DNA from 4 places in the Pseudoalteromonas sp. JSTW genome. Region 4 is predicted to be linked to each of the others. Evidence: predicted binding sites of a transcription regulator. Region 4 holds the regulator's gene; each other region holds the start of a gene.
The links. Region 4 encodes sigma-54, which starts transcription at its own class of promoters, with help from an activator protein. Its sites were predicted from a motif close to GTTGGCACGNNNNTNGNNT; they were not measured.

Region 1 (8,150 bases), 180 kb from region 4:
ATTAAGCCGCCAAACAGCGATAGCACGACAGCTTCAACTAGAAATTGCAGCATGATAAAACCAGGTGTTGCCCCTAAGGCTTTTAAGGTGCCGATAACGCGGGTACGTTCCGTTACCGAAACCAGCATGATATTCATCACACCAATTCCACCGACGACTAGGCTTATACCTACAATTCCAGCGGTAATGGCAGTTGCGCTACCTGTAAATTTATCAACATTAGCACGGACTTTTTCCGCGGTCTCAAATTCAAAGTCGTCTTCATCACCGTCTTTTAATTTATGAAGCTGTCTGAGAATTCGACGAATTTTAGCCAACACTTGTGCTTCGTTAGCGTCGTCTTTTAAGCGGAACATCATTTGTACATTCGTATCAACGCTACCCCCTTCGAGGGCACTCATGGTGCTGATCGGAATATTAATATAATCGTCTTGATCAAAGCCAAGTAAGCTCCCTTGCTTTTCAGCAACACCAATAATGCGAAACCACTCACCGCCCAGTTTAATGTACTCGCCAACGGGGTTGTCGGGTAAGTTAAGCTTTTCAATTATCGATGGACCAATAAAAGCAACGCGACGGCGCTTTTCGTCATCTTCTGCGCGAATAAATCGGCCTAATTCAGGGTAGGTACGGTAGGCTCTTTGATAATCTTGTTCGGTGCCCATCACTCGTGACGAGTGGCTTTTGTTGCCATATTCAGCAGCGCCAGAAAATCGCCATGTAAACATTAATGCAGTGAAGGTTTCAGCCTCTTTTATTCGCGCCTTTAAGGTTAAGAAGTCGCTATAAGTAAGCTTGGCTTGCTGTCCCACCATTTCTTTTTCAACACTGGTATAGGGCTTTATATTAGTTACATCTGGAGACATATCAGCGAGTTGGTCATTAATTTGTTTGGTAAAACCCTGCATAACGGCCACCACAGTGACAACCGCAGCGACCCCAATGATGATCCCTAAACAGGTGAGGGCACTGCGCATGGCATTGGCTTTAATTGCCATGAGTGCCGCTTTACTTCCTTCCATTATTGCAATAGCAGATCTAAACATGCAGCCTTGCTCCTTCACCTTTACGAGTGTCGCTCACCACTTTCCCATCGACGAGTCGAATAACGCGTTGACAATGGTCGGCAATATCTTGCTCGTGAGTCACTAAAATAATGGTGTGGCCTTCGTTATGTAATTCATCAAATAGGGCCATGATCTCGGTGGTCGTTTTGCTATCTAAGTTACCGGTTGGCTCATCACCAAGTAGAATGTGTGGCTTGGTTACGAGCGCGCGGGCAATGGCTACACGTTGTCGTTGACCGCCAGATAGCTGGCTAGATAAATGGTTCACTTTATCGCCAAGGCCAACACGCTGTAATGACTCAAGCGCTTTTTTTTTGCGTTCTTTCGCGGGGATAAAACGATAAACGAGCGGCTGCATAACATTTTCCAGTGCGGAAGCGCGGGGTAATAAGTTAAAACTTTGAAATATGAAACCCATGCTTTCATTGCGTTGATGAGCAAGCTCAGTTTCACTCATTTGTTTAACTAACTTATCTTTTAAATAGTAATCACCACTGGTTGGGGTATCTAAACAGCCAAGCAAATTCATTAAGGTTGATTTACCTGAACCCGATGGGCCGATGATGGCAACATACTCATTTTGTGCAATTTCGATATTGATGTCATCCAGGGCTTTGAAAACTTGCTCGCCCATTTTGTACTGTTTATTAATATTAGTCAGTTTGATTACCACAGACATCAGGATGCCCCTTTTACAAGGCTGTCTTTAATTGCCACGGTATCGCCATCTTTTAATGAACTAAGCGGTCTTGCAGGACCAATCACAATGCGTTCACCCACCGTTACACCCTGTGTTATCGCTTGCTCTATATCTGATGAAATTCCCACCTTAACAGGCGATTTAGTGACGGTGTTATCGGCGTTTAGCTTCCATACAAAGTAGGTATCGTCTTCCTTTTGAATTGCTTCAATGGGGAGTTTTAAACCATTTTCGGTAATGCTTGTGGCAATTTCAGCTCGGCAACTCATACCAGCATAAAGTTGACGCTCAGTGGCATCAAGCAGCACTTTGACTTTAAACGATAGCCCTTGCGAACCTGGTTGGTTTTTTGCTGAAGTGCCAATGTTTATGACTTTTCCTGTAAAGGGTTGATTAGGGTAGGCTGCGGCATAAATGTCGGCATGTTGATTTAACTTTATGCCAGCAATATCAGTTTCATCAACCCGTAACTCCGCTAAAATTGCACTGGGGTCGGCGACTAGCATTAGGTCTGAACCAATAATGTTTGTCGTACCGGCTATCACGGTCTCACCTTCTTTAATGTTGACAGAAGCGAGTAGCCCACTCATGGGTGCGCGAAACACACTTTTATTTAAACGGTCTTCGGCAATCAGCAACGACGCTTGTGCTTGATGATAGGCTTCACGTTTCGCTTCAATATCAATTTCGGCTAAATCACGCGCGTTTTGTAGGTTTTCATACACTTCTTGGCCTGCAAGCCCGACTTCATAGAGCTCTTTTTGTCGACTTAATTGTCGCTCAATATTTTTCAGGCGTGTTTCGCTGTGTTTAATATCAATCTCGGTTGCACGCAACACCGCTTTGTTTCGCGCCACCTCAGATTCAAATGCAGTGGTATCAAGGCGCATTAAAATATCGCCTTCGGTGACACTTTCACCTTCTTCAACAAATACCTTCGCAACCCGCCCAGTGACTTCTGAGCGTAACTGTACTTGGGTGTTAAATACCAGATTACCAGAGGCCAAAATTGAATCAGCAATACTACCTTGTTCAACGTTTGCTACATGCATTTCAGGCACTTTTTTGCTGTTTGTTATTTGCTTAGATATGAGTAATGCTGCAAATGCCGTGATAGCAAGGCTAATAATGATGGCTTTTTTCATGTTACTTCCTTGTGGGAGTAAGAGCGGCAATGCCGCTCATTTGATAGCTAGATGATTGCAATAACTGTCCAAATACCGTAGATCGCGATACTGGGTAGGGCAGCAAACAGGAGTGCTTTATTAAAGTTGAAGTTAGTCCAACACTTTAAACCGACTGCCGCTAGTACAATGCCCCAGATAGAGAAAATGTTTAGGCTTTCAAGCATGGTATAAAAAGGATGACCGACCTCAAGGCCGATGAGCAATTGATTGATTGAGGCATAATTAAAGAGGGTTGGTGAAAGCTGGTTGTTGCTGGCAGTTAAAACGAGGATCAATATACCCAAGCTTGAAATAACCATTGGCATCATGGTCCACACGCCAAACCCATACCACGCACCGTAACTATAGTTAGCCTCTGGATCTTGCTTTGATACAAATAGGTAGTAACCCGCCATCAATGCATTAATAACAGCTAAGCCAATAATACCACCAAAGAGCGCAAACCATACCTGCATATCAAGCGTTTGCTCCATGCTTTGACGGATCATTTTTTGCTCAGCAATTGTGGCATCAACACTGGCTGCAGCGACTTGCTGATCGATTAAAAACTGAGGATCTGCTTTGTTATAAAAAGCGAGCATACTTGCCGCGAGCATGCCTGCAAGTAATATGAAAGCAACAAAAGACCAGCCTTTTGCCTCCTTCACTCCATTAAACGCTTTGCTTGGGCTGATAAAAATATCAACTAGTGCTGTCACTGCATTCGACGATTTCATTATTATTCCTTGTTAAGTAACATTTATTTTTAGGTACTAAAATACCCTGATTTATTATTAATTAGAAGTCTGACTTGTAACTATATGTTAACAGTTGTGAATAGGGAAATTGTGTTATTCTTTAAATAGTAAGATAGGTGTAATAATCAAGATTAAGTAGGTATATATAGTGAATAACAATGTGCGTTGTATTGATGAATTAGTACTGGGATTTTGGCGCTTGCTAGATTGGCAAATATCACCACAGCAATGCTTAAGCTTTTTAGAGCAAGCCATTGAAGTAGGGGTTACACACACTGACCATGCTGATATTTATGGTGAATACGGCTGCGAAGCTGAATTTGGTAAAGCGTTACAACTAAAGCCGAGTATTCGTGATGAAATAAAAATAATCACTAAATGTGGAATTAAACCCGCATTTCCCAGTTTAGGCTTGCAAGGCAAAGCGAATCATTATGACTCGAGTGCAGCCCATATCATCGCATCCGCTCAGCAATCGCTTAAACACTTTAATACCGACCGATTAGATGTGTTACTGATCCATCGCCCTGATTATTTAATGAATGCAGAAGAAGTAGCTGAAGCATTCAATACTTTAAAAGCAAATGGTGATGTTATTGACTTTGGTGTTTCAAACTTCACGCCGTCACAACTCAGCTTACTGCAGTCCCGTTTAGACTTTGATTTAGTCACGAATCAAATAGAGTTTTCGCCTTATGAGATGAAAGTGCTTGATGATGGGACTTTGGATCAATGCCAATTACTTGATATTAAACCCATGCTTTGGTCACCTTTAGCGGGCGGGCGTTTATTTTCAAATGACGATGAAAAAGCAGTGCGTTTGCGTGCGGTGTTGGAGCAAGTTGGCAACGAAATTGGAGCCAGCTCTATCGATCAAGTTGTGTATACTTGGTTACTCATGCACCCAAGTTTGCCATCGGTAGTATTGGGTACAGGCAACATTGCCCGGGTTAAATCAGCCGTCGCAGCGAAAGAATTCACGATGAATCGTGAGCAATGGTATCGTATTTGGCAAGGCTCTACAGGCCACAGTGTGCCATAATTTTAAAGTGCGCTTTAACGAGAAAAGGGCCTTTCGGCCCTTCGTGTTGCAGCAAGTAACACATTCTTTTTTAAAGCGTAAAGTCAACTGCGTAAGCGACATACACTTTTACATCAGAGCCATCAATGTCTGTGTCAGACACGCCAAATGTAAAGCCGTCTTTTGACACAGAAACACCGTAGTCAATGATATTATCATCACCAATGAAATCGCCTGAGTAATGACCCAGATGAAGAGCCATTTCTGCACCGGTACTGCCAACTGGGAAGCTATAGTCAGCATTTAAGTATAAAGAATCTCCAAAATCTGTACCGTCACCGCTGGCTGCTGATGTAGCAAGGATTGCAGCACCAAAAGTGAAACTACCCATGCTGATGCTACCGTAGATCTCTGAAAAGTCAGCGTCAGTATAAGATGCTGCATCAGGGTAAGCATAATAAATGTAGCCAACATCGTAGCTAAATGTTTCATTGATATCACCGCCAAAACCTGCATAAAGGTCTAGCTCGTAAGTCATGTCGTCAGCCCAGCTGGCATTCGATACCCAAGTACCTGCGTAAAAGCCAGATTCACTTGCGTAATCAATACCGCCCTGAATTGCAGCATCACCCCCAGTTTGCTCTTGACCACGCCATAAATAGTTTGAAGTAGCCGCAGCGTTTGCTGTTACTTCTGCATAACTATATGTTGAGCTCAAAGTTAATAGCGCAATGGCGCTTGCTACGACCGTTTTTTTTAGTTTTAGCATGTTTCTCGTATCCTGTTGTTATGTTGATTTGCCCCATTTCAGATTGCAGTCTGGTTATTATTTGAGGACAGTTTTTATGTGTTGTCTGGATACGATGTAGCACTGGTTGTGCCAAGTTAATTCTGAAAGGGATATTTTATGTTTAACTGCTTTAAAAACAGCCTTTTAAGCGTGTTATTTTTTAAAGTTTAGATTTATTTGAATTGTTCATGCGCACACCTGTGGTGCAAAAAATAACCCGGTTGCACAATCGCGAAGCAACCAGGTTTTTCTTGTTTGATAGAGACTTAGCCAAAAATGGCACGCATTAGGCTGATTGTTTCTTCAACGCTACGTCCTTTTTCAACTTCGCTGACGATAGAGTCTCGTTTTGCTTTTATATGCTCGGGGATATCGTCACTTGCAAGCGCGCGGTCTACTAAAATCTCAGCAGACTCTTTGCCGCGACGCACCGTCTTTTTACCTGCTGAGCTCGTTGTACTCTTAGGCTTGTTTAACAACTTAATATAATTAGAGTTATCTGCGGTGCTCTTATCTGCATAATAGAAGAAGCTCGGTAATAGGGCTTTGATTTCAACTAAAGATTGCTCAAGCTCATTTGCTGCACTGGCCATTTTGAACCAAGGCATGCTATGAATTGCAGTAACCACGTCTTGCCAATAACGTTCAAAATCACGGTTGTTTAATTTAGGAACTCCCAACGAAGCGCAAAGCGCATCAAGCTTACTATTTGTAATAGGCGTAAATACATCAGGGCGGCGCATTGCTAATAAGCGCGTTGCAGGCGCAAGCGTTGGTTTCTCTTCGCTGCCTGTAAAGGCCATAAAGTAAGCAACCATAAAATGTTGATAGTGTTCTTGTGTCACATCGCCTTCTAGGGGAATGTGCGCTAGGGCTTCGTCAAAAGCCGCAGGCAGGTCGCTCAGCATTTGATGGAACCCTTTGGCGCTTTTGGTTGAAGCAAACCATTCAACATCAAAGTTATAGCTACTTGGGTCAAGAGAAGCCGTGTGTTTGCCTGCAAAAGCCAAGCGGTCTTCTGGAATCATTTCTTTTAAAGTTTGTGATTTAATTGCGCCAATGTAGTTTGCTAAACGTAATTGCTCATCAAGCGCAATGAGCTCTCTATGTTGCTCAATAAAGCCTGTAACGACAGGCCAAGGTGCAACGCGCAGCGTTTTCAATTGCAAGAAGCTAATGGCAGAGATCAGTAAGTCGTGAAGTTTTTTTAATGTCGGTAACTGCTTATCTTCTAATAAATCATAGTTAATACGATCGCGGCTTGCACTGAGTAGCTCATAGCACCAACCTAAAAAGTCTTCTGGGTGGTTGTCTACTTTCACGGCCATTAGGTTGAGGCTTAGCTCTGAAGATTGCTTGAGAATATTTTGATAAATTTGACTTTCTTGCTCGCTAAGCGCCATTTTTGACGGTGAAATAAGCAGTTTCTTCATGCCTTGTAGACTCTCCAGTTTGATATATTTTTTAGTCACTTTATTTTAGCTTAAATAAGCTAACAGCAACAGGGGCGTGCATCATACCGAAGAATACAGGGGATGCAATCTTGATAAGTTAAATCTGCACAAGATTGCATTTAAAGGCGTTAATCTGCTTCGTCTAGTGAAAATAATTGCTCGACAGTTGTATTAAACTGCCGGGCTATCTTTAATGCAATGATCACTGAAGGCGTAAAGCGAGACGTTTCGACCGTACTAATTGTTTTACGTGAAACAGCGATAGCATCGGCTAGCTCTTGTTGCGAAAGCCCTGCGGCTTTGCGATATTTTGCAATATGATTTTGCACTATTGCTCCTAGTCTCTACTTTGCCAAAGAATTGAGATGCCATATATTAAACTCATTTCAGCCAAGTAAAAGGTAGCCATCATGCTATGAGAAACATCTAAAGCTAACTCATCAGACAATAAATACACCGCACCCATACTAAAGAGTAAACCAAGTACAACATGTTTATAGGCAATGGTGTCAATCGTATTTAAAAACTCATCTTTATAAGTAAGGCGATATTTCATTTTCCATGTAAATCCACCTCTTATCACAAACATACAGAATGATCCCAGAAAAGCAGCACTGCCTAAAAACAACAAGGGGGCCGATGTTTGATTAAGCGCAGGGTAAACACTGATAATGAGTAGAGTGATCCCCATAAACACTGAAAACCATGCATTTTGGCTCATAAATTTCTCTTCCGTTTGGATATCTTGCTTTGACATAAATCTTCCTTTTAATTTTAATTGTAACCTCTAGGTATCGATGTAACCTTTGGGTATCATCTAGTCAACTATTTAATGTAACCTAAAGGTTTCAAAATATTTCAGCGACGATTCATATTTGTCTACCTAAGCTTGCTGAATAGCCTTTTTATTTGTTTAGCAATGATTTTCGGCTTAACACCCGCTATGATATGAACAATGTTTGCCCATTTTTAAGGATGATTATGAAAACCTTACTAAAGATTATTGGTGTCATATTCGTATTACTAATTGCCTTAGTAATCGCCGCACCGTTTCTTATCCCAACTGATGCAATCTTTAACAAAGTCTCGCAGCAAGTTGAACAAACGACGGGTCGAAGCCTCACCATTAACGGTGATAAAAAACTGTCGGTTTTCCCTTCGTTGAAGCTTGAACTGAATGATGTGCATTTTGCT
Region 2 (8,150 bases), 250 kb from region 4:
AAAGAAACCTTCTACCCATAGGTGCACAATCCACCAACGCCAGTATTCCATTACCGAAATATGCGTTCGTTCGCCATAGAAAAACCCAGCAGCGTAAAACAGCCCGATTGCCACCACTGAAGCCGTAAATAATGCCAGTAGGTTTTTATCTCCTTCTTGTTTAAATACCGGAACAATTGCACGTAACATTAGCAGCAGCCAAAATGCGACGCCTGTAAATTTACCAATCTGCCAAAGTCGGCCTAAATCAACAAACTCGTACCCTTGATGCCCCAACCAAAAGCTTAACTCGGGAGGCATAATTTGCGCGATGGCTAAAAAGTTGCCGATAAATGACCCAACCACGACGATAATTAGCGCCCAGAAAAGAATATCAACACCTATTTTTTGAAACTTAGGATCTTTACCGCCGTTAATAATCGGCGCTAAAAATAAACCTGCAGCTAAAAACCCTGTCGCAATCCAAAACAATGCCGATTGAATATGCCATGTTCTTACTAGGCTATAGGGGAACCATTCTGAGGTATTGATGCCATAAAATCCCTGCCCTTCAACAGTATAGTGCGCAGTAAATCCACCCAATAAAACCTGGAACGTAAAGAGAGCAACAATTAAAAATAAATACTTACCTAATGCTTTTTGAGAAGGCGTTAAATTAAAGCTCGCTATTGGATCGTCTTTTGGAGCCTCAGGGGGAGCCTCGTCTTTATGTAAAAATGACCATGCCCAAATCAATCCGCCGACACCTGCAATCAGTATCACAACACTAACAATTGACCAGACAATGTTTTCAGCGGTCGGTTTATTATCAATCAGTGGCTCATGCGGCCAGTTATTAGTGTAGGTTGCATCCCCATCAGGGCGCTCTGTCGATGCGGACCATGCCGTCCAAAAAAAGAACTCAGTTAGACGCTGACGACGCTCAGGATCAGGAAGTGTCACCTCTTTCATTGCATAGTTTTTACGTGTTTGCTGTAATGCCTCTGCCCCTCCAAACAAATCGTTGTAGTACTGCGCTGTTTGCTTAATTGCCGCTATCCGACGCGTCGATAAAGTAACCGTGTCAGATTGTTTATCATACGTATTAGTGCGGTACTCTCTCTTTACTTCCCACAGCAATGGTTGCTTTTGCTGCTCAGTTAACTCATCAAAAAGCACACCATATTGCGCTTGTGCAGCAATATCTAACCAATTAATAATCTCACGGTGAAGCCAATCAGCAGTCCAGTCAGGCGCTTGATAAGCACCATGCCCCCAAATTGAGCCTAGTTGCATTCCCCCTACTGATTGCCATGCAGTTTGACCATCTAAAATCGCCTCTTTACCTGTGTACAGCTCCCCCGATGTGGTGACATATTTTGCAGCTATAGGAGGGGCAACTCGGTATACCTCTTTACCAAAGTAACCCAAAATAGCAAATGTAACAGCAAGAACAGCAAACAAGGTCCACCATAACTTTTTGTATTCTCTCATTTCTATCGTCCCTCAACCCGTGCGAACAAAATAGCGTTCTCAATATGAATATGCATATTCAAATCGCTAATAAATGCCTGCAGCCCTAAATACAAAGCCGTCCATGTATTACATGCTCCCGCATGCAAAGTGACATCATTTGTTAATTGGTAGATTTTCTCTATTTCTGCGATATGGGCTTCATGATCCGCCATCATTACGCTAATTGGTCCACTGACTATGGCAGGGATTGTATCGGCTTGCAGCATTGGAAAGAGGATAAGCTCTTCTTTTTGCATATGATCTTCTAACTCTACATACATATTCTTCAAATGATTCGCTAAACCATTAGGACAATTAGGCTTATCAAAATGCACCTCTTCAACACGCTCACTTAAACGTATCAACTCTTCAAGCTGTACTCGGTGAACACGGTGATAGCGAGTCAGAATATGCTCAACCAATTCCTTATTACTCAGGTTGTGGTAATCAATAGCGGTTTGCCTGCTTAGCAAAACCTCTATGTCTGAAATGATTTCTTCGCGATCAATATTTCGTTTTTCGATAACGTCTGACAACACCAGATGCCCCTGACAACAAAAGTTTATTCGGTGCGCAAAAAAGAGTGCTGTTGCACCGGGAATTTCTGTCGCAATTTTACTGATAGGCCAATTTAAGTAATTCATATAACACCCCTATTTAAACATGCATTTGAAATGAATCTTTAAGAAGTTTACACACGTTTATTAAAGATGTAAAATAGATGCATATTTAAAATTTTAGAGTCTCACTATGAATGTCACTCGTTTTACAGATTATTCACTGCGTGTTTTGATTTTTACTGCCTTACATAATGGTGAGCTTGTGACCATTAAAGAGATCGCTGAAAAATACGAAATCTCAAAAAATCACCTCATGAAAGTAGTGCAAGAGCTAAGTAATAGAGGCTATTTAATTGCGACGAGAGGAAAGAATGGCGGTATCCGTTTAAGCAAAGATCCCGCCGAGATTAACATTGGTGAGTTAGTGCGCTTACAAGAGCAAGGGTCTACGTTGGTGGAATGCTTTGGTAATGACAATCAATGTGTTATCACCCCCGCCTGTCAACTTAAACAAATATTTGCACAAGCAATGGAGGCTTTTTTCCTTCATTTAGATAACTATACACTCGCAGATCTGATCACCCCAAAACACGCAAATCAGCTCTCTCAACTGCTAAAAATAGAAAACTAAACTCACATTTTGGCGCACTCAAAGGTGTAAGTATTCCTGGAGTATCATGGCAGTGACACTCCATTTGGATTATTGATTTACTAATGTATCCCTCAGTGCCATCATGAGTTTATGTGCACTGCCTCCTGACATTGCTAACGGATCGAATTCGCTGGTGCCTGAGTATTTTAAATTAAGCGGTGTGGTTATTTTTGAATACGGAATATAACCCATTGACCAGTTTTCGAACTCCCTTTCGTAAATTTCGCAGTAATTCAGCATAATAATATTTCGATGCCGATTATCATTTAAGATCTTATGATAGGTTGCATTTACCGCCTGTCGAGATCCCTCTAGGCACTGTAAAAAGTGCGAACTATTAAAACACAGCAACCCTGTTACATTCGACGCATGATTATTTTTCTGTGCTTTTTCAATGATATCCTCAATATCACTCGGCCCAAATCCTTCACAAACTTCACTCGTATAAATAAGCCTGACTAAATACATCCTGATCTCCTTCAAGGTAGATTTAAAAAGATAGTACAGATAGAGGCTTTAGCAAAAAAGTGGCAACTTGCGGTTAGAGGTTAGAGGTTAGAGGTTAGAGGTTAGAGGTTAGAGGTTAGAGGTTAGAGGTTAGAGGTTAGTAGACAAGTAATTAATTTATCAATAGAAATAAAATACGCCACCCCTTAGTAACAACAAGAACGAACATTTGTGAGTGTTACGGCTGACAGCAAAAAACAAGTCTCCTTAAACAAAAAAGCCGCCGTATTTTGCAATACGACGGCGTGTTATTTTGCGTGAGCTAAAAGCGTAAATTAGCCTTTAGAAGCACGGCTCGCACGTTTACGATCACTTTCAGTTAAGTGACGCTTACGAATACGAATATTTTCAGGTGTTACTTCTACTAACTCGTCATCATCGATAAACTCAAGCGCTTGCTCAAGTGTGTAGTTCAATGGTGGTGTTAATGTTTGCGCTTCATCAGTACCTGATGCACGAACGTTCGTTAGCTGCTTACCTTTAAGTGCGTTTACAGTTAGGTCGTTATCACGGCTATGAATACCGATAACCATACCTTCGTAAACTTCTACACCGTGACCGATGAATAGCTTACCGCGCTCTTGAAGGTTGAATAATGCGTTAGTTAACGCTTTACCTGTTGCGTTAGCGATCATTACACCATTTTTACGTAGACCGATGTTACCGCCTTTATGAGGACCGTAATGATCAAACGTGTGGTACATAAGACCTGAACCTGATGTAAGCGTCATGAAATCAGTTTGGAAACCAATTAAACCACGGCTCGGCATCATAAAGTCCATACGCATACGGCCTTTACCATCTGGCGCCATGTCAGTTAGTTCACCTTTACGCAGACCAATTTGTTCCATGATAGAACCTTGGTGCTCTTCTTGACAGTCAATCGTTACTGTTTCGTACGGTTCTTCTAATACACCATCTACAGTGCGTAAGATTACTTCTGGACGAGAAACAGCAAGCTCGTAGCCTTCACGACGCATGTTTTCGATTAAGATACCTAAGTGAAGTTCACCACGGCCTGATACACGGAAGCTATCTGGGTTGTCAGTTTCTTCAACGCGTAATGCAACGTTGTGAACAAGCTCAGCTTGTAAACGCTCAAGGATATTACGTGATGTTACGAACTTACCTTCTTTACCCGCAAATGGCGACGTGTTTACAGAGAACGTCATTGTTACTGTCGGCTCATCAACTGATAGCGGAGGTAACGCTTCAACGTTAGAAGGCGCACACACTGTATCAGAGATTTTTAATTCGCCGATACCTGTCACAGTTACGATATTACCCGCATAACCACGGTCTGTATCAATTCGCTCAAGACCTAAGTAGCTTTGAACCGCACCAATTTTACCATTACGTTTTGTGCCATCAGCACTGATAATAGTTACTTGTTGGTTAGGCGCTACAGAACCACGCTTGATTCGGCCGATACCGATTACACCTACGTATGAGTTGTAATCAAGTTGAGAAATCTGCATTTGGAAGTCACCTTCAGGATCTGCATCCGGTGGTGATACTTCGTCAACGATCATCTTGAACATAGGTTCCATGTTGTCAGATGGTTCGTCTAAATCTAATGTTGCCCAGCCGTTGATAGCTGATGCGTAGATAACTTTAAAGTCTAACTGTTCGTCAGTTGCACCAAGGTTATCGAATAAATCAAAGATTTGATCCATAACCCAATCAGGGCGTGCACCCGGCTTATCAATTTTATTGATAACAACGATTGGCTTCAAACCTTGCGCGAACGCTTTTTGCGTTACGAAGCGCGTTTGTGGCATTGGACCTTCTTGAGCATCAACAAGTAACAATACTGAGTCAGCCATCGAAAGTACGCGTTCAACTTCACCACCGAAGTCGGCGTGTCCTGGGGTGTCTACGATATTGATGTGGTAATCATTCCAAGAGATGGCTGTGTTTTTAGCCAAAATGGTAATACCACGTTCTTTCTCAATGTCGTTTGAGTCCATCACGCGCTCTTCATTACCGCCGCGTGTTTCTAATGTGCCTGATTGCTCAAGCAGTTTATCAACCAAAGTTGTTTTACCGTGGTCAACGTGGGCGATAATCGCTATATTTCTTAACTTTTCGATGCTCATATTTTTTCTCAGAGAAATTGAATCTCATTGATCCTGCAAGATCTACGCACTCACCTGCATTTTCAACAGATGTCTAAGCATAGGATTTAAAAGGGCGCATATTATCCCTTAATAATGGCATGGATGAAAGTTTATCCAATACAATTTTATAAACTTTCTTCAGGCTTTTTATAAGTATCTGTTTTATAAATGACAATTTTATTAATTTTATCTTTAATCGAACATCAAAACTGGTAAAAAATCACCTTTTTAGCAATATTTTGGCACTAAAGCACATTTCGTTTATGCTATCTAGGGTGGCTAATCGTTGTGCAAATACAACCGGTAAGCATAACGCACCACAATGAACATTTTACGCACCAAAATAGTGCAAAAATAATTAACAAAATGCGCTTTATTTTATTTTTATAAGCCTAAACAAGGCGTTAAAAATTTGGCATGAAACCAGCTTACATAGAACAAAAGCAATAATGCAGCAAAAATAAAACCCAACAATTGGAGGACACATGTCACAATCGGTTTTAGATTTTATCAAAGAAAATGACGTTAAGTTCATTGATTTACGCTTTACTGATACCAAAGGTAAAGAACAGCATGTTTCTATTCCTCATCATCAGGTTGATGAAGACTTCTTTGAAGACGGCAAAATGTTTGACGGTTCTTCAATTGCTGGTTGGAAAGGTATCAACGAATCAGACATGGTATTAATGCCTGTTCCTGAGTCTGCTAAAATGGACCCATTTTCTGAAGAAGCAACTTTAATCGTACGTTGTGACGTTGTTGAGCCTTCAACACTTCAAGGTTACGAGCGTGACCCTCGCTCTGTTGCTAAACGTGCAGAAGAGTACATGCGTTCAACTGGTATCGCAGACACTGTATTATTTGGCCCAGAGCCAGAGTTCTTCCTATTTGATGACGTTAAATACAAATCAGACATGTCTGGTTCTATGTATAAAATCGACGACATCGAAGCGGCTTGGAACTCAGATAAAGATTACGAAGGTGGCAACAAAGGTCATCGTCCAGGTGTTAAAGGTGGTTACTTCCCATGTTCACCAATCGACTCATCTCACGACTGGCGTTCAGCAACGTGTTTAGTTCTTGAAGAGCTAGGCCAAGTTGTTGAAGCACACCACCACGAAGTAGCAACTGCGGGTCAAAACGAAATCGCAACACGCTTCAATACAATGGTATTAAAAGCTGACGAAATCCAAGAGATGAAATATGTTATCCATAACATGGCTCACCTTTATGGTAAAACAGCGACATTTATGCCTAAGCCGCTTGTAGGTGATAACGGTTCTGGTATGCACTGTCACCAATCTTTAGGTAAAGATGGCGTGAACATCTTCGCTGGTGACAAATACGCAGGTCTTTCTGAAGAAGCGCTTTACTACATCGGTGGTATCATCAAGCACGCTAAAGCAATCAACGCATTCGCTAACGCGTCAACTAACTCGTACAAACGTCTTGTACCAGGTTTCGAAGCGCCAGTAATGCTTGCATACTCTGCACGTAACCGCTCTGCTTCAATCCGTATCCCTGTAGTACCATCTGCAAAAGGACGTCGTATCGAAGTACGCTTCCCTGATCCAACAGCAAACCCATACTTAGCATTCTCTGCAATGCTTATGGCTGGCCTTGACGGTATTCAAAACAAGATCCACCCTGGCGATGCAATGGATAAAGACTTATACGATCTACCTGCTGAAGAAGCAGCTGAGATCCCACAAGTTGCCTCTTCACTAAGCGAAGCACTTGCTGCTTTAGATGCTGACCGTGAGTTCTTAAAAGCAGGTGGTGTATTCACTGACGACCTAATTGATGCATACATCTCACTTAAGAACAAAGAAGTTGAAAAACTTAACATGACAACTCACCCAGTTGAGTTCGAAATGTACTACAGCGTTTAATACGTCGTAGACAGTAAATAATTAATGTGTGTTCTCAAGCCCGCTTTGGCGGGCTTTTTTAATGGTAATTAGGCGTGTTCTCCTCTACAGTTTTAATTACATAAAAAAATGCAGGGTCGCAGGGTGAAAAGAACAACTTTATTGGTATTTTTGTTACTATCAGTAAGCTTTTTTAGTTATGGAACAACAAAAAAAGTGTATTCGTGGAAAGATAAAAATGGTGTTCTAGTATTTTCTGATACGCCACGCCCCGGTGCTACCGAAGTAAAGCTTAATACCCCTAACTTGACCATGCCTGCTACCGACACCAGTATTCTTGATAACACAGCCAGTGCAACACCCGTAAACTTTAAAATCGCTATTTCCTCACCTGAAGACAAAGCAACAGTCAGAGAAAACTCCGGTTCTGTTTATGTTACAACCCGTGTCATTCCTCGCTTTGCAACGGGTTTTAAAGTACAACTTTTTGTAAATGGTGCCCCCCATGGTGAACCAAGTAATAGTTCTACTTTTGCACTACGAGGCGTAAATCGAGGCGAGCACACATTACAAGCCAAACTATTTAATGCGAACAATAAACTCGTTTCGGTCAGTCCAGTTAGCACATTCTACATGCACAGAGCGTCTGTTTTTGGTGGGAATTAATTTTTTCAAACGCGCCTCGCAATGCAAAAGGATTATGCTAAGCTGCACTTAATCGTAACGCACTAAAATGGTGCAACCATGCTCAGTGATACACAATTTAACTCAGAATTGCTCGACAGCATTTGGAAAAATTTAAGTACAGCGGTTATTTTACTTAACCGTGATTTTAAACTTGTTTATGCCAATGATAGTGCCAGTGAGCTACTTGGTTTAGGGCCAAAGCGCATTCTCAACCAACCGTTTGATAACCTGTTTAACTACCACTCTATCGATCTTAAAC
Region 3 (8,150 bases), on a different replicon from region 4:
AGACACGCTAAGCCAAGCAAATAACCACATTCGGATAACAACCACCTCATCGCTTGCCGCAATGAGGCTAATACCTGCTTTACATACGCTAAACACACAGTATCCACAATTAACGCTCGATATATCAACCAGTGAAGCGCTGGATAAACAATTGCATACTTTACCCGTTAGACTTGGGAATAAAGAAGAAATCAACGAAGCTGATATCATAAAATATGAGGCTTTTAATGTCTTTGCTGCAAGCACGCACCAGCGCGCGCCTTGGCTAAATGGGCACGTTACTTTGTACACTAGTCAATGGAAAAACAACGCATTAGCTGCGCCCCCTCTCACTGAGTGGCTGACTAAAAACAACCAAAGCCCATCGCAGTTCGAGATTAAGTCGTTTGATCAGGAGTTATTTGGTATTCAACAAGCATTGGCAAATAATGGCGCTGTATTTTGCTCAAACACGTTGGTCAAACCCTATGTTGATGCAGGGTTACTCACACACTTTAAGAGCCATGCTGTAGAATCACAGCTTTGTTATTACATACCCGATAAGTCTCGCTTTGAGACGCGATTTCAACGTATTGCTATAGAGTGGGTAACCACTCTTTTAAATCAAAAATAAGGTCGCTGAGATGGCATTTAAAATAACCGTCTAACCCCCCCTGACTGATTGTTCTGTATTCTCGGTGTGGTCGGCATCGCTATTCACAGCCTGTACTTTTCAGATGCATGCTTTTCAAGCTTTATAACCAAGCCATTAAACGTGCTTGTATTGATAGGGCTCCACCATTAAAGTGGAATTCACGTATCGTGATACGGACGCTTTGGTAAAGCATCAGCCTTCATTACTTTTTAATACCCATCTCAATTTACCCAATGAGCAATTAAAACGAACGCTAGAAATAATGAGACCAGTTGCCAAAATAGCACTGGATTTCGCTCAAGTAGTGGTAATTTTCTACTGTAGATTGGGTTAGGGTTATGCATATCAAATAGGAACTCAGATAAGCTTTGATACCTTTTTTGCATATCAGGGCGACATGCTTTATTAATTGCAGCATCGACCCAAACCGGAATTTTTAAGTTCTTTTGAATCAGAGGCTTGTATTGAAGTTTTGCCAATTGTCTTGTACTAGATAATTTTGCAACAGAAACACCGTAAGGGTAGTCACCACTTAACATATGGTAGGTAATGACAGCAAGAGCAAACAAATCACTCGTTGAATCAGGCCAATCACCTAAAAAGTACTCAGGAGCACTATACAACATGTCACCCGGTACATGCCCCTCAATTTGATTAAACTGTAACCCATGCAGACTTGCAGAACCTAAATCTAATAAAGTGAGATTGCCATGACAATCGATTATTATATTTTCGGGCCGAATGTCTTGATGCAATATGCCTTTACTATGTAATGCGCCCACGGCCGATACAAGCTGAGTTAACCAACCACGCACCTGTTGCAAGTTTGCCCGACCATTATCGTTAAGCCATTGCCGAAGGGTAATACCTTCAACTAGCTCGGTTAAAGTATAAAAAAAGTGTCGTTTAGAGGGCGACACTGCTTTAACAACGCTAGGGTGGTTAACCTTGGCAATTAACCACTCCTCTTTGGCGAGTTCATCTAAGTAATTAATATCTGATTGCAAAGACACCGATGGAACTTTCATGACAACGTTTAATCCTGTGCCAATGTCTTGAACTTTAAATAAAGAGCTCCTATCGCTCTTATGCAACTGTTTAATAAGCTTAAAATTGTCTACGACATCACCCACTTTCAGATCGTTTACCACAGGTAAAAACCCTTCGTCTGAGTAATCTGAGCTCTCTACTTGCTGGTGTTTTAATAGTTTAATAACTTGGATAGTAAGATTATCGTCACTGCCGTTAGCTTGAGCAAACGCCGTGACTTTTTCACATGCGTATTGCAGTTGCTTTTCTGTGCAACAGCCTTTAAAGAAATTTAGTAACATCTGCGGAGAAACAAATTCTGTCACTCCATCCGTTGCGAGTAAAACGTAATCGCCAACACTGAGCGCGATATGTTGAATATCTAACTGCAAATTAGACCTAATGCCCAGTGCATTACTTAAATATTGATGATCAAACTCATCGGCAGCACGGTGCTGTTTGCTGCAACAAACAATCTCATTACCTTGAATATGGAATATACTTGAATCACCGCAGTTAAATAGGCAAGCACTCGTTTCGGTTATGATCACTCCAGAAAAGGTGCATACAAATCCGTGATCAAAATTATCCCTATACCGACTATATTGTGTCTTTGCTAGCAGCTGCAGATTAATGACTTCAAGTACTTTTCTGCCAGCCCTTGCAGGTGACCATACATCACTAGTTCGTAAATATTCATCACAGAAAAGCGTAACAGCCAAGTCACTCGCATACTGACTAACCTGGCTGCTACTTATACCGTCTGCAATAGCAGCAATTACACCTTTCGAACGTTTACCATCTAACGTAGGGATGTAACATTTTACGCTGTCCTGATTGACCAGTTTCAACCCTTTCAATGAATGGGATTTTGCTATTACATGCGAAGTCATTGTTAACTTTTCTTGCCTATTTTTACGCATTATTGGTTTAACTATTTTGCAATGACATTGTCGCCCATCGGTGCAGCTGTTTCCGTTAACTTGCGTTTTGGTTTTGTGCGATAGTGCGTCGTATACAAAGTGAGTCCAGTGAAAGCGAGACCACCAACTAGATTTCCAAGCGCGGTTGGAATTTCGTTCCAAATTAAATAATCAACAACGGAAAAATCCCCCCCCATAATTAGGCTGAACGGAAATAAAAACATATTTACAACGGAATGTTCAAACGCCATGAAAAAGAACAGCATAATCGGCATCCACATCGCGATGACTTTACCACTGACATGCGTAGACACCATTGCTCCTACAACCCCCATTGACACCATCCAATTACACAGCATGCCGCGTATAAAGATGGTCATCCAGCCTTCAAAACCATATTTCGCATAGCCTAGAGTACGTGCTTCACCGATGCTGGATACCTTAGCGGCAATTGCACCACCATCAGTGTTAAAACCCATAGTGAAAACAAACGACATCATAATTGCCACAGTTAAAGCACCTGCAAAGTTACCTACAAAAACAAGCCCCCAGTTTCTCAGTATTTGCGGCCAAGTAACCCCAGGGCGCCGCGCAAGCCAAGCTAATGGAGTCAACATAAAGACACCCGTTAGAAGATCGAACCCCATTAAATAAAGCATACAAAAACCGACCGGAAAAAGAATTGCTCCAATCAGAAAGACCCCCGTTTGCACCGCAACAGTAATTGCAAAGACAGCAGCTAATGCCAAAATAGCACCTGCCATATAGGCACGGATAATCGTGTCACGCGTGGACATATAAATTTTTGATTCGCCAGCATCCACCATCTTTGTAACGAAATCACTTGGTAACAAGTAAGCCATGTTATTCACCTTTGATAGTTAATTTTTATGTTAATTTCACAGTTAAAATGTGACTATTTTCCAGGCAAAAAAAAACGCCCGCATCGACTCTTTTAGAAGAGCAGATTGCGGACGCCATTGTCCTTTACATTTCCAATTGTCACAGTCAGTGCAACTGTTCACAACTAATTAAACAAGTTATATGCCAACAATAGAAAACCAATAAAAGCCATTAAATTTCAAATATATAAATTAGTAAAAGTCAAAGACACAAAATTAAAAATTAACACTTGCTTTACTTTGGAGCATAAAACGCATCAATTTGGGGCGAATGGGTGATTATGAGCACTACAGTGATAAGCCTAAGCCGTGACTATAATAAATAATTGCCTCGCTTTTTCTTGAACTGTAAACCCCATTTACAGGCGAGGTAGTTGCGTTTAATAAAAATCCAAATAACACAGAGCAAACTCTCAAAAGGCGTATTTTTACACAGGGAATAATAATTGCTTATAACAAAACTATTCTATCTATGTAGTCCCTAATATATGTCGACACCATCAAATAGTACGAAACAATTTCTACTCGCAGCGAAACATGCCGAGCTCAATAGTTTGTATGCATTAGCATCAAATTGCAGGATTGTCATGGCTGCTACATGTATGATTCATCAACTTCAAAGAGAACGAGGAACAGCAAACGTCTATTTAGGGTCCAAAGGTACAGCGTATAAAGCACACTTACCTCTACAATTTAAGCACACCTCAGATGCAGAGGAGGCGCTAAGAGCACGCTTAAAATCAAAGTTCTTAAGTAGTGATTCAATGCATACTCAGGTAAGGCTTTTAACATCGATTACATTAGCGTCTCAATGCCTTGATCAGTTGCCAACATTGCGCAAACAAATTCAAAAACAAGATGTCACGCCACTCAAATCAACTGATGCGTATTGCCGTTTAATTGGCAAAATAATAAACCTTATTTTTGAGGCGGCTGATGTATCTAATGATGCGTCAATCACAAAAACGTTAGTGGCATTATTCAACTTTATTCAGGGCAAAGAATTAGCGGGACAAGAGCGCGCGCTGGGTGCAATTGGATTTTCACAGCAACAGAAAGATCAAAATATTTTATCTAAAATGCAAGAGCTGGAACGTGCGCAACACGATATTTTTGAGCGGTTCCTAGAGTTTGCAGCAGCCGATGAGCAATCTGTATGGAAAACATTAAAACAATCTGAACTGACAAGTGATATCAATAAACTTCGAACAATGTTCAAAGCGCTATCCGAAACGAATAGCTATACTCCCGAGCTTGGTGAAGTGTGGTATGAAGTTGCTACGAAACGAATTGATGGATTACAAAACATTGAAAATATGCTGACCTCTCGACTCATGGAGCAGGTTCAAGTCCGTATAGAAGAAGCAAAAGGAGAAATATCAAATCATAATGTATTAATGGAAAAAATCGCGGAGGATAACACGGTTGATTCAAGTTTTAATATGCTATTTGATCACCAGTTTTCTGGATTACATGGTATAGAGATGGGTGTCTTAGAACAACAAGAGAGAGAGGTTAGAACTGGTCACAAATCGTTTTACGATTTAATTTGTGAACAAGCAAACCATATTAATCACATGACGAACGAGCTAGAGAATGTAAAGCGAGCACTGCATGAGCAAAAGGTCATTGGCAGAGCCAAAATACTCTTAATGCAAAGTTCTAAAATAGGCGAGCAACAAGCGCATCAGTTGTTACAAAAAACAGCGATGTCTCAAAACCAAACTTTAATAGAAGTCGCCAATAACATCGTTGCCAAGGTCGCTAACATTTAGCGTTGATTTAGAGTACTCAATCAACACTGAAATTATCCGAAAATTTAGCTCTTCCAGCTTATACTTCTTCGAGGAGCAATTGATTGCGACAGCATTTTTAATGCTGTCGCGCAAAATTTAAAAAAGCGAATTAAAATGGCAGTTGCCACGGCACTCTTTCTTTAACAAAGTAGTCTGCCTTTAACATTGCTAAATTTACATCTTTACGCTGATTTACTACGTCACCAATGATGACTAAAGCAGGCCCTGTAAAGTCTTTAAGTGCGTGTTCAACATTAATTTTTGCCAGTGTTTGGCAACATATTTTTTGTTCTGCTAACGTTCCTTTATCAACTATTGCTATCGGTGTATTAGGTTTCATACCGTGTTCAATCAGCTGCTTCACGATACTGTCAACACGCGTTAACCCCATATAAAACACTAAGGTTTGTTTTGCAGCAACAAGCTGGGACCAATTTGCTTGTTGTTGTTCATCTTTGAAGTGGGCGGTAACAAACTGCACCGATTGCGAACATGTTCTATCAGTTAAGGGGATCCCGGTATAAGCACTACAAGCACTCGCAGCTGTCACACCCGGTACAATCGCAAATGGAATATGGTGTTCAGCAAGCGCATTTGTTTCTTCTGATAAGCGCCCAAAAATAGAAGGATCCCCACCTTTTAGACGAACAACTATTTTATTTTCTTGTGCTTTTTCAACTAATAAACGACTAATACTAGCTTGTGGCATGCTATGGCAACCTTGCCTCTTACCTACAAATATAACCTCCACATTTGACGGGAAATACTGCTGTAACTCGCTACTGACTAAACAATCAACCAAAATCACATCAGCATGTTGAAGTATGCGATGTGCTTTCATGGTCAACAGCTCTGGATCGCCAGAGCCTGCACCAATCAAATAAACTTGTCCCTTTTTACAACCCTGGATGTTTAAACGTTTTGTTTGAGTATGTGAAGCGGCCAACTTAACTTTGTTAAGAAGTTCATTATGTACATTCATTACCCTTTTAAATGCCGTATTGGTAAAGGTAAACATGTGAGAAACCATCTCATTCTCCTAGGTGCTTCTGAAAACTGTTTTCAGTTAAAGCAACACTTCAATTTTATTGCCATTAATACGTGCGTCATATACTGGCAACTTGATACTGTCATCATCTAAACAGCGGCCATCACTGAGCAAGTACCGTTGCTTATAAAGCGGTGATGCGACAAAAATTTGCTCATCAGTACACCCAACTAAACCACGATAAAGTACATTTGCTTTACCAATCGGATCATAATTACCAACAGCATAGACCTGCTTTTTCTGCATTTCACAATGCATATAAAACAGCGCGATTTGTTGTTCTTGTAGATTACTATCGCGCACGAGAGCACACACGCCTGAATCCATAACCAGATCTGAAACCTCACAAACAGGTTGCCAATTTTGATTGCTATTACTCATAATTATTTCCTATGCTAACTCGCGTTTTTCTTCTAATTTCGCTGGACGAATTTGCCCTCGCTCTTCGACAAATTGAATATTTACATCTTGTTTATCGCTATTTACGAACTGACGAAAACGTTTTAATGATTCAGGGTTTTCGAGTGTCGTTTTCCATTCACACTGGTAGGTATTAACAACTCGTGCCATTTGTGCTTCAAGCTCATCTGCAACTAATAATTCATCATCAATTACCACTTTTTTTAGATAACATAAACCGCCCTCCATATTTTCTAGCCATACAGAGGTACGTTGCAGTCGATCGGCTGTTTTAATATAAAACATCAAAATGCGGTCGATGTATTTGACTAACGTGACACTGTCTAAATCGGTGGCAAACAGATCTGCATGACGTGGCTTCATTCCACCATTACCGCATACATAAAGGTTCCAGCCTTTTTCAGTTGCTATAACACCAATGTCTTTACTTTGCGCTTCTGCACACTCGCGAGTACAGCCAGAAACCGCAAATTTAATTTTATGTGGCGCTCGTAACCCTTTGTAACGATTCTCAAGGTTTATCGCCATTGTGACGCTATCTTGCTGACCATAACGACACCATGTGCTACCAACACAAGATTTAACGGTTCTGAGCGACTTACCATAGGCATGTCCTGTTTCTAAGCCTGCGTCGATTAATTGCTGCCAAATAAGAGGAAGTTGATCAACCCGAGCACCAAATAAGTCAATTCGTTGTCCCCCGGTTATTTTGGTATAAAGACCAAATTGTTTAGCGACTTGACCGATTACAATTAACTTATCAGCTGTTATTTCCCCGCCAGGAATTCTTGGTACAACCGAGTAAGTGCCATCTTTTTGCATATTGGCAAGGTAGGTGTCATTGGTATCTTGCAGCGCTACATGTTGTGGGTTTAGGACGTAGTCATTCCAGACAGAAGCCAGAATAGAGCCGACCGTTGGTTTACAAATTTCACAGCCTTTACCTTTTCCATACTCAGCTAATAAGTCAGAAAAACTCTTAATACCTTGTACTTTTATAATGTCGAATAATGCTTGGCGACTGTACGCAAAGTGCTCACAAATATCTGTCTTGATTTCAACGCCTCGTGCAGCAAGCTCACTATCAACCACATTTTTTAAAAGATTCGCACACCCCCCACAACCTGAGGCAGCTTTAGTACACGACTTCACCGATGTAATATTTGTCGCACCAGTATCAATCGCGCTGATAATATCGCCTTTAGTTACATTCAAACACGAGCAAATAGAGGCTGAAGCAGGTAAGGCATCTGCACCTAAACGCGGCTTTTCTCCAGATGAAGGTAAAATAAGTGATTCGGGGCTCTTCGGTAACTCAATATCATTAAGCATGTACTGCGATAGACTGTCGTAGTCTGATGTATCACCAATCAGCACCGCTCCCAACAAACGTGACTT
Region 4 (8,150 bases):
TTTTCAGACAACTATTTTTCATTCGCCGAAGGGATTGCTTTAATACTTGCTTTTGCCGTATTTATTGCCGGATTAGTGATCATTTCATTGCGAGCAAAAAATCAAGATGACCCTTTTGTTAGTGAAGCCTGTGAAGATGTGCCCGATAATGTCAGCACGCGTTCGGCAGTATTATGGCTTGTGGTCGGCATGATTTTGCTACCAATTAGCTCACACTTTCTAGTGGGTTCGGCGGTTGATATTGCCAAATATTTTGGTCTTTCTGATCTGGTTATTGGTTTAACAATTATTGCTATTGGTACCAGTTTACCTGAGCTTGCTGCCTGTATTGCAGGTGTCTTAAAAAATGAAGACGATTTAGCACTGGGCAACATTGTTGGCTCAAATATTTTTAATTTGCTGGCTGTACTGCCACTGGCAGGTATTATTAATCCATCGGTTATCGACCCATCAGCCGCTAACCGCGATGCACTTATTATGATAGCGGCCACCATTGTGTTAATTGCCATGTCATTGAACTTAAAAGGTGCACGTCGTATCAATAGAATTGAAGGTGGCTTTTTGTTAGTCGCATTTATTGCATATCAAGGCTATATTTTCAGCCAAATAGGATAATCAATGACGCAACATAGCTTTATCGCGCAAGGCAAGCGCGTACTCGAAATTGAAGCGCAAGCATTAAAAGAAATTGATCAATACATTGACCAGCATTTCAATAATGCCTGTCAATTAATGTTCCAATGTACTGGGCGAATTATCGTTATTGGCATGGGCAAGTCAGGCCACGTAGGTAATAAAATTGCTGCCACACTCGCCAGCACAGGAACACCTGCATTTTTTGTTCACCCAGGTGAAGCAAGCCACGGTGACCTTGGTATGATTACCCGTGATGACGTGGTTATGTGCATTTCAAATTCAGGGGAAACGAGCGAAGTTGTCAGTATTATTCCTGTCATTAAGCGCATTGGCGCAAAAATGATTTCGCTAACAGGCAACCCAGACTCAACAATGGCCACGCTTTCTGACGTACATGTGTGTATTAAAGTAAGCAAAGAAGCGTGCCCACTGGGCCTTGCGCCAACAGCCAGCACAACGGCAACGCTAGTCATGGGCGATGCAATGGCTGTAGCACTGCTTGAGGCAAGAGGCTTTACAGCAGACGATTTTGCACTTTCTCACCCAGGCGGAAGCTTAGGAAAACGTTTATTGCTTTGTCTTAGTGATGTTATGCACGCAGGTGAGGCCACTCCCATTGTTAATGAATCGCAAAGTATCAAAGATGCATTAATTGAAATGTCGGCAAAAGGCCTCGGTATGACTGCAATTGTTGGTGATGACAACACACTATCGGGACTTTTTACTGATGGTGATTTACGACGTATTTTAGAGCAACGGGTTGATATTCACAGCACCGCAATTAGCCAAGTAATGACTCGCTCATGCACAACTGCACACGCTGATATGCTGGCCGCAGAAGCGCTTAATATTATGGAACGTAAACGTATTAATGGTTTGATTGTAATCGACAAAAGCAACACCCCCATTGGCGCGCTTAACATGCAAGACCTTTTAAAAGCAGGAGTACTTTAAGCATGACATTTGCTGAGCTTTACCAACCAGTAAGCACAGACGTGAGTCAACGTGCTCAAAAAATAAAACTGCTTATTTGTGATATTGATGGTGTTTTTTCAGATGGCCGTATTTATTTAGGCAATCAAGGCGAAGAGCTTAAAGCTTTCAATACAAAAGATGGATTCGGCATTAAAGCCCTTATCAATAGTGGTTTTCAGGTGGCCGTTATCACGGGACGCCATTCACAAATAGTTCAGCAGCGAATGACTAGCCTTACGGTACAACATATTTATCAGGGCCAAGAAAATAAGCTCATTGCTTATCAAGAGTTAAAAGATAAACTTAGCTTAACAGATGAGCAAATTGCCTATATTGGTGACGATGGTCCAGACTTACCGGTTATGGAAAAAGTCGGATTTGCCGTTGCTGTTAATGATGCTCATCCATTAATCAAAAAACTGGCTCATTACACCACCCTGTTACCTGGTGGCTTTGGAGCTGTGCGTGAACTAACTGATTTATTAATGCTAGAAAATGGCAAACCGCTAACTAGCGATGGAACGAGCGCATGAATATAGCCCGTATTTTACTAAGTGTTGTTTTTGTTTGTAGCATGGTTTGGTTATGGTATCCGTACTTTAATCAACCGACAAACACAGTGCTCAGTGAAGACGAGATTATCGCTACACCTGATTATACCGCAATCGCATTAAAGCAAACAGCCTATGATGATCAAGGTAAAATCAGTCATAAAGTGGCCGCTGCTAAAATGGAGCTGTATCAACAGCTCGGGTTCACCTTTTTTGAGCAACCCATTTTCACCATTTACGGTGATCAGCAAGTTTGGCAAGTAAAAGCCAAAGAAGCCACGTTATATGAAAACGATCAGCTTGTATTCGAAGGGGATGTAGTTGCTAAAAACCTTACCCATAATGGCATGATCGAAGATATTAAAGCTGAGAACATTAACATCGACATTGACAAAATGACCATGTTTTCTAAGCAACCTGTCACGCTGACAGGACCGAATTTAAAAATTACCGGTAAAGGTTTAAAAGCCGATTTAAAAGCCGAAATTGTTGAGTTAACTAACCATACACGAACCATATACTATGACCAATAAACTTAAGAAATTACTCCTGATCCCAAGCTTATTGATTGCGTTTTCTGGCGCAGCTGCTGAGCAGGCTGGCACACCAATCAGCATTAGCTCTGATCGCCAAGAAGGTCAGCTAAAAAATGGCATTGGTATCTTCGAAGATAATGTCGAGATCATACATGGTAACCGTCGTATTACAGCGGATCGACTCGAAGCACATGCAGGTGAAGTTGAAGGCACGGTTGAATTAATTATTGCCACAGGAAAGCCCGCTTACTTTGAAGAAAAACAAGCTGACGGCACTATTATGAGCGCCAGTGCTGAAGAAGTTCGTTACGATGTTGCTAAACGCTTATTAACACTCGTTGGCAATGCACAAGTGACTCAAGCAGGCCAAAAAGTCAGTGCCAAGAGCATTACATACGATATGGAACAGCAACTGATAAGTGCCGAGAAAGATGAAAACTCGACCGATCGTGTACACACTATTTTAGTGCCTGTTGATAACAAAAAGAACGATGAAGGCCAGCCATGAGCACACTAAAAGCAGAGCTATTAGCTAAAAGCTATAAGGGTCGCCAAGTTGTAAAAAATGTAGGCCTTGAGGTAGAAGCTGGCAGCATTGTCGGTTTACTTGGGCCAAATGGCGCAGGTAAAACAACCACCTTTTACATGATTGTGGGATTAGTGCCCAGTGACAAAGGTAAAATAAGCATTGATGATAACGACATCACCTTATTGCCAATGCACAGCCGCGCTCGCTTAGGTATTGGCTATTTGCCACAAGAATCATCGATTTTTAGAAAACTGACTGTTTATCAAAACTTAATGGCCATTTTAGAGACCCGTAAAGATCTCAATAAACAAGGCCGCGAAGAAACACTTAACAGCTTACTTGATGAATTTAGCATTCAACACATTCGTGACAGCCAAGGTATGGCATTGTCAGGGGGTGAACGCCGTCGTGTTGAAATAGCACGCGCACTGGCCGCTGACCCTAAATTTATTTTGCTCGATGAGCCTTTTGCTGGTGTTGATCCTATTTCAGTGTTAGATATAAAGAAAATTATTGAGCACTTAAAAAATCGTGGTATTGGTGTATTAATTACTGACCACAATGTGAGAGAAACCCTTGATGTTTGTGAAAAAGCCTACATTGTTTCTCATGGGGAGCTAATTGCATCAGGTACACCTGAACATGTGTTAGCCGACCAAACTGTACGCGATGTGTATCTAGGCGAGCAATTCAGGCTTTAAATACGCCACCGACTAGAGCATCTGCTAGACTTATAACAATGACAATAAATCAAATAAATAGTTAACGGCATCGTGCTATTGTTTGATAAGACTAAAAAGGATTGTTAGGGATACATGAGGCAATCATTACAGCTGCGCATGGGCCAGCAACTTACAATGACTCCACAACTGCAACAGGCTATCCGTTTGTTGCAGCTCAGTACATTGGATCTCCAGCAAGAAATTCAAGAAGCGTTAGACTCTAACCCTTTGCTTGAAGTTGAAGAAGCAGATTATGCAGAAGAGAGTATTGGCAAGAACGAGCAAAAAGCCGAATCTGACGATACCCAACTAAGCGCGTCGGCTGACGAAGCTGCGAGCGAGTACGAGCAAGAAAGCAGTGATGCCCTCAACAAAGACACCGTAAGTGACGACTTAGCAATGGATGTTACGTGGGATGAGTACATGAGTGCTGCCCCATCAAGTTCCTCAGGTCCAATGCCTGAAGATGAATCAATTTACCAAGGCGCATCAACCGAAACTCTCCACGAATACCTAATGTGGCAGTTACAACTAACTCCATTCAGCCCAACAGACGAAGCGATTGCCGTTGCGATTGTTGAGGCAATTGATGATTCGGGTATTTTAACCGTAAGCTGCGAAGACATTGTTGAAAGCTTCAATCAAAATAACGATGAAGAAGAAATCGAACTTGATGAAGTCGAAGCTGTCTTAAAAAGAATCCAATTATTCGATCCTGTCGGTATTGGCGCCCGTAGTTTACAAGAATGTTTGTGTATTCAATTACGCCAATTCGATGCTGACACCCCCTATTTAGCTGAAACTAAAATGGTGTTATCAGAACATATTGAATTATTAGCGAGTCGTGACTATCGCACTTTGATGAAAAAGACTAAGCTTAAAGAAAGTGAGCTGAAAGAAGTCATGACATTGATCCACAGCTTAAATCCAAAGCCTGCGGATACAATTGTTAGAGAAGAGTCTGAATACGTGATACCCGATGTATCCGTAAAAAAAATAAAAGGCCGTTGGGTAGTTGAACTAAACCCAGACTGCATGCCGAAAATCAGAGTGAATAGCCACTATGCGGCGATGTCACGTTCTGTAAAATCAAGCAGTGATAGCCAATTTATTCGCTCTCATTTACAAGAAGCAAAATGGTTTATTAAAAGCTTAGAAAGCCGTAATGACACGTTATTAAAAGTGACTAACTGTATTGTTCAACAACAACAGGCTTTCTTTGAACATGGTCCTGAGGCCATGAAACCCATGGTATTAAATGATGTCGCAGAAATGGTCGAAATGCATGAATCAACAATTTCGCGAGTAACAACACAAAAATACATGCATACCCCGCGGGGAATTTTTGAGTTGAAATATTTCTTCTCCAGCCATGTAAGCACTGAAAATGGGGGTGAGTGTTCATCTACGGCAATTCGCGCTTTAATCAAAAAGCTAATCGCCGCAGAAAACACAGCTAAACCATTGAGTGATAGCAAAATTGCAGATATATTGGCTGAGCAAGGAATTAAAGTAGCTAGACGGACAATAGCAAAATATCGAGAGTCTCTAGCAATACCTCCGTCGAATCAGCGTAAGAGTCTGATTTAGACGTTTTACATAGAAGGAAAATGCTTATGCAACTAAATTTAACTGGTCGTCATGTAGAAATCACAGATTCATTAAGAGACTATGTAAACACCAAGTTTGCGAAACTAGAAAGGCATTTTGACCACATTAATAATGTTCATGTCATTCTAGATGTAGAAAAACTAAGCCAAAAAGCAGAAGCAACTTTACATGTAAACGGAGGCGAGTTATTTGCCTCTACTGAACACCAAGATATGTATGCAGCCATCGACTCGTTAATCGATAAACTTGATCGTCAAGTAATTAAACACAAAGAGAAATTAGCTCGACACTAAATTATGAAACTTAGTTCACTTACTAACCAGGACTGCAGCAAAGCTGCGGTCCTTTTTAATAGCAAAAAAAGAATTCTCGAATTTATCAGCGAACTGGCTCATGAGCAGCTCCCTCATTTATCTCAGCAAGATATACTCAATGCCCTATTGAACAGAGAAAAATTGGGCAGCACGGGTATTGGCCGAGGTATTGCGATTCCACATGGTCGTATGAGCGGTGCAGATCAGCCACACGCATTTGTAATTGTGAGTGAGTCACCTATAAATTTTGATGCAATTGATAATCGTCCAGTGGATATTTTTGTCGCACTCATCGTACCAGATGGTGACTGTCAGCTTCATCTAAAGACCTTATCAACAATTGCTGATAGACTTAAAGACAAAGAATTTTGTAAACAGCTACGCAGTGCTAAAACAGATAGTGATCTGTTTAAAGTCATTGCATCAGAGGCATAAATGGAATTAATTATTATCAGCGGTCGCTCTGGTTCAGGTAAATCAGTCGCTTTACGAGTACTTGAAGACTTAGGCTATTACTGCGTTGATAATATTCCTGTAAACCTGCTTCCTTCGTTAGTACGCAGTGTGTCAGATAATTACGACAAAATTGCTGTAAGTATCGATGTGCGTAACCTGCCGAAAGAACAGCAAGAATTTAACGATATTCTTGAGTATTTACCGGGCTTTGCAAAACCCACGTTGTTTTATTTAGATAGTGATGATCAAACACTAATCAAACGGTTCTCTGAAACTCGCCGCTTACACCCATTATCGATTGACTCGCTGCCGCTTGATTTAGCGATTAAACAAGAAAAAGTATTACTGGATGTTTTGATCACCCGTGCCGATTTTATGATTGATACGACCGATCTCAGCGTGCATCAGCTTGCCGAATCTATTCGCGAAAAAATACTGGGTAAAAAAGACAAAAAGCTCATTATTACTTTTATGTCGTTTGGCTTTAAGCACGGCATTCCAAAAGAAGCTGATTACGTATTTGATGCTCGCTTTTTACCGAATCCACACTGGGAACCGGATCTAAAACCACTGACAGGCTTAGACCAACCAGTAAAAGATTACCTTGCTAGTCACAGCATAGTGCAAAAGTTTACATGGCAAATTCAAACCTTTGTACAAACATGGCTCCCTCACTTAGAGCGAAATAATCGCAGTTATTTAACCATTGCGATTGGCTGCACAGGTGGACAACATCGCTCGGTTTACTTAGCGCAAACCATTGGTGAGAGCTTTTCGAAAAGTCACGCAAACGTGAAAATACGCCACCGCGAGCAAGATACCCAATAGGCAACGACGATGCATGCTGAAGACACTTTTTTAATCCAAAATAAGCTTGGTTTACATGCACGAGCAGCCACGGTTTTGGCACAACTTGCACTGCAATTCGATGCTAAAATAACGCTTTACCAAGACGATAAAGAAGCCGAAGGCGATAGTGTATTAGCCTTAATGTTACTCGAAAGCAGCCAAGGCAAAGAAGTCCGTGTGGTGTGTGAAGGCCCCGATGCTGACGCAGCACTCAATGCAATAGGCGAATTAATTGCACAACGCTTTCATGAACAAGAATAGCATTTGCTAAGCCTTGACTGTTTACGTTAAACTTGCATTGGGTATTTAAAATTCCTGTTAAATATCCTACTTTTATATCGCTCGCTTCTCTAAAATACATTTTTCTTAGTAAATTTATCTCAGTGCGGCGATATCCCTGCAAATACTAAATTTAGCAACTATGCTGTATTTGCTGAGTCAGATTTTAAGCTATTTTTTCAGTTGTAAGGACGCCAATGCCAGAAGCCTTTGAACAAGATTACCCGCTACAACAACTAAAACAGGTGACCAAGTCACTCAATAGTGGTCAATTTGTTCAAGTGCGCGGCATGTTAGCAAAAACAGCACCGTGTGATACCGCACTCCTTTTAGAATCATCTCCGCATAAAATTCGCCGTATGCTTTGGCAGCTGGTAGACCCTGATGTGCGTGGTGACGTATTAGAAGAGCTCTCAGAAGATGTACGTTTAGGCATTATTGCCCAAATGGAACCTGAGCACATTGCTGCCGCAACCGAAGACATGGACGACGATGATTTAGGTGAGGTTCTTCGTAGCCTACCTGATACAGTCTACCAAGACGTTGTCGGCGCCATGGACTCGCAAGATAGAGAAAGAGCCACCCAAGCCCTGTCTTATCAAGAGCGCTCAGCTGGTGCCTTGATGAACAGCGATACGGTAACCATTCGCCCAGACGTCACACTAGATGTTGTTTTACGCTATCTGCGTTTA

Region 1: a site for sigma-54 is predicted at 5,579-5,597, ahead of GZH31_RS01310 (TorF family putative porin). Genes of this name have one in related genera too.
Region 2: a site for sigma-54 is predicted at 5,745-5,763, ahead of glnA (glutamate--ammonia ligase). Genes of this name have one in related genera too.
Region 3: a site for sigma-54 is predicted at 3,620-3,638, ahead of GZH31_RS16605 (formate/nitrite transporter family protein). Genes of this name have one in related genera too.

What each region holds. Positions count from the first base shown of each region.
Region 1 covers NZ_CP058972.1:270,129-278,278, forward strand. Annotated here, with positions in the region: gene GZH31_RS01285 (ABC transporter permease) at 1-1,046, opposite strand, end outside; gene GZH31_RS01290 (ABC transporter ATP-binding protein) at 1,039-1,746, opposite strand; gene GZH31_RS01295 (efflux RND transporter periplasmic adaptor subunit) at 1,746-2,912, opposite strand; gene GZH31_RS01300 (YIP1 family protein) at 2,960-3,670, opposite strand; gene GZH31_RS01305 (aldo/keto reductase family oxidoreductase) at 3,840-4,733, shown strand; gene GZH31_RS01310 (TorF family putative porin) at 4,804-5,481, opposite strand; gene GZH31_RS01315 (hypothetical protein) at 5,769-6,935, opposite strand; gene GZH31_RS01320 (helix-turn-helix transcriptional regulator) at 7,085-7,285, opposite strand; gene GZH31_RS01325 (hypothetical protein) at 7,294-7,713, opposite strand; gene GZH31_RS01330 (AsmA family protein) at 7,938-8,150, shown strand, end outside.
Region 2 covers NZ_CP058972.1:204,321-212,470, reverse strand. Annotated here, with positions in the region: gene GZH31_RS01050 (nitric-oxide reductase large subunit) at 1-1,473, opposite strand, end outside; gene GZH31_RS01045 (DUF542 domain-containing protein) at 1,476-2,138, opposite strand; gene GZH31_RS01040 (Rrf2 family transcriptional regulator) at 2,245-2,685, shown strand; gene GZH31_RS01035 (BLUF domain-containing protein) at 2,755-3,174, opposite strand; gene typA (translational GTPase TypA) at 3,489-5,312, opposite strand; gene glnA (glutamate--ammonia ligase) at 5,819-7,225, shown strand; gene GZH31_RS01020 (DUF4124 domain-containing protein) at 7,349-7,870, shown strand; gene glnL (nitrogen regulation protein NR(II)) at 7,949-8,150, shown strand, end outside.
Region 3 covers NZ_CP058973.1:52,391-60,540, forward strand. Annotated here, with positions in the region: gene GZH31_RS16595 (LysR family transcriptional regulator) at 1-613, shown strand, start outside; gene GZH31_RS16600 (bifunctional protein-serine/threonine kinase/phosphatase) at 856-2,586, opposite strand; gene GZH31_RS16605 (formate/nitrite transporter family protein) at 2,598-3,449, opposite strand; gene GZH31_RS16610 (nitrate regulatory protein) at 4,076-5,263, shown strand; gene cobA (uroporphyrinogen-III C-methyltransferase) at 5,394-6,266, opposite strand; gene nirD (nitrite reductase small subunit NirD) at 6,351-6,713, opposite strand; gene nirB (nitrite reductase large subunit NirB) at 6,723-8,150, opposite strand, start outside.
Region 4 covers NZ_CP058972.1:451,932-460,081, reverse strand. Annotated here, with positions in the region: gene GZH31_RS02215 (calcium/sodium antiporter) at 1-615, shown strand, start outside; gene GZH31_RS02210 (KpsF/GutQ family sugar-phosphate isomerase) at 619-1,590, shown strand; gene kdsC (3-deoxy-manno-octulosonate-8-phosphatase KdsC) at 1,593-2,144, shown strand; gene lptC (LPS export ABC transporter periplasmic protein LptC) at 2,141-2,695, shown strand; gene lptA (lipopolysaccharide transport periplasmic protein LptA) at 2,685-3,206, shown strand; gene lptB (LPS export ABC transporter ATP-binding protein) at 3,203-3,928, shown strand; gene GZH31_RS02185 (RNA polymerase factor sigma-54) at 4,043-5,539, shown strand; gene hpf (ribosome hibernation promoting factor) at 5,566-5,853, shown strand; gene ptsN (PTS IIA-like nitrogen regulatory protein PtsN) at 5,857-6,309, shown strand; gene rapZ (RNase adapter RapZ) at 6,310-7,158, shown strand; gene GZH31_RS02165 (HPr family phosphocarrier protein) at 7,168-7,440, shown strand; gene mgtE (magnesium transporter) at 7,656-8,150, shown strand, end outside.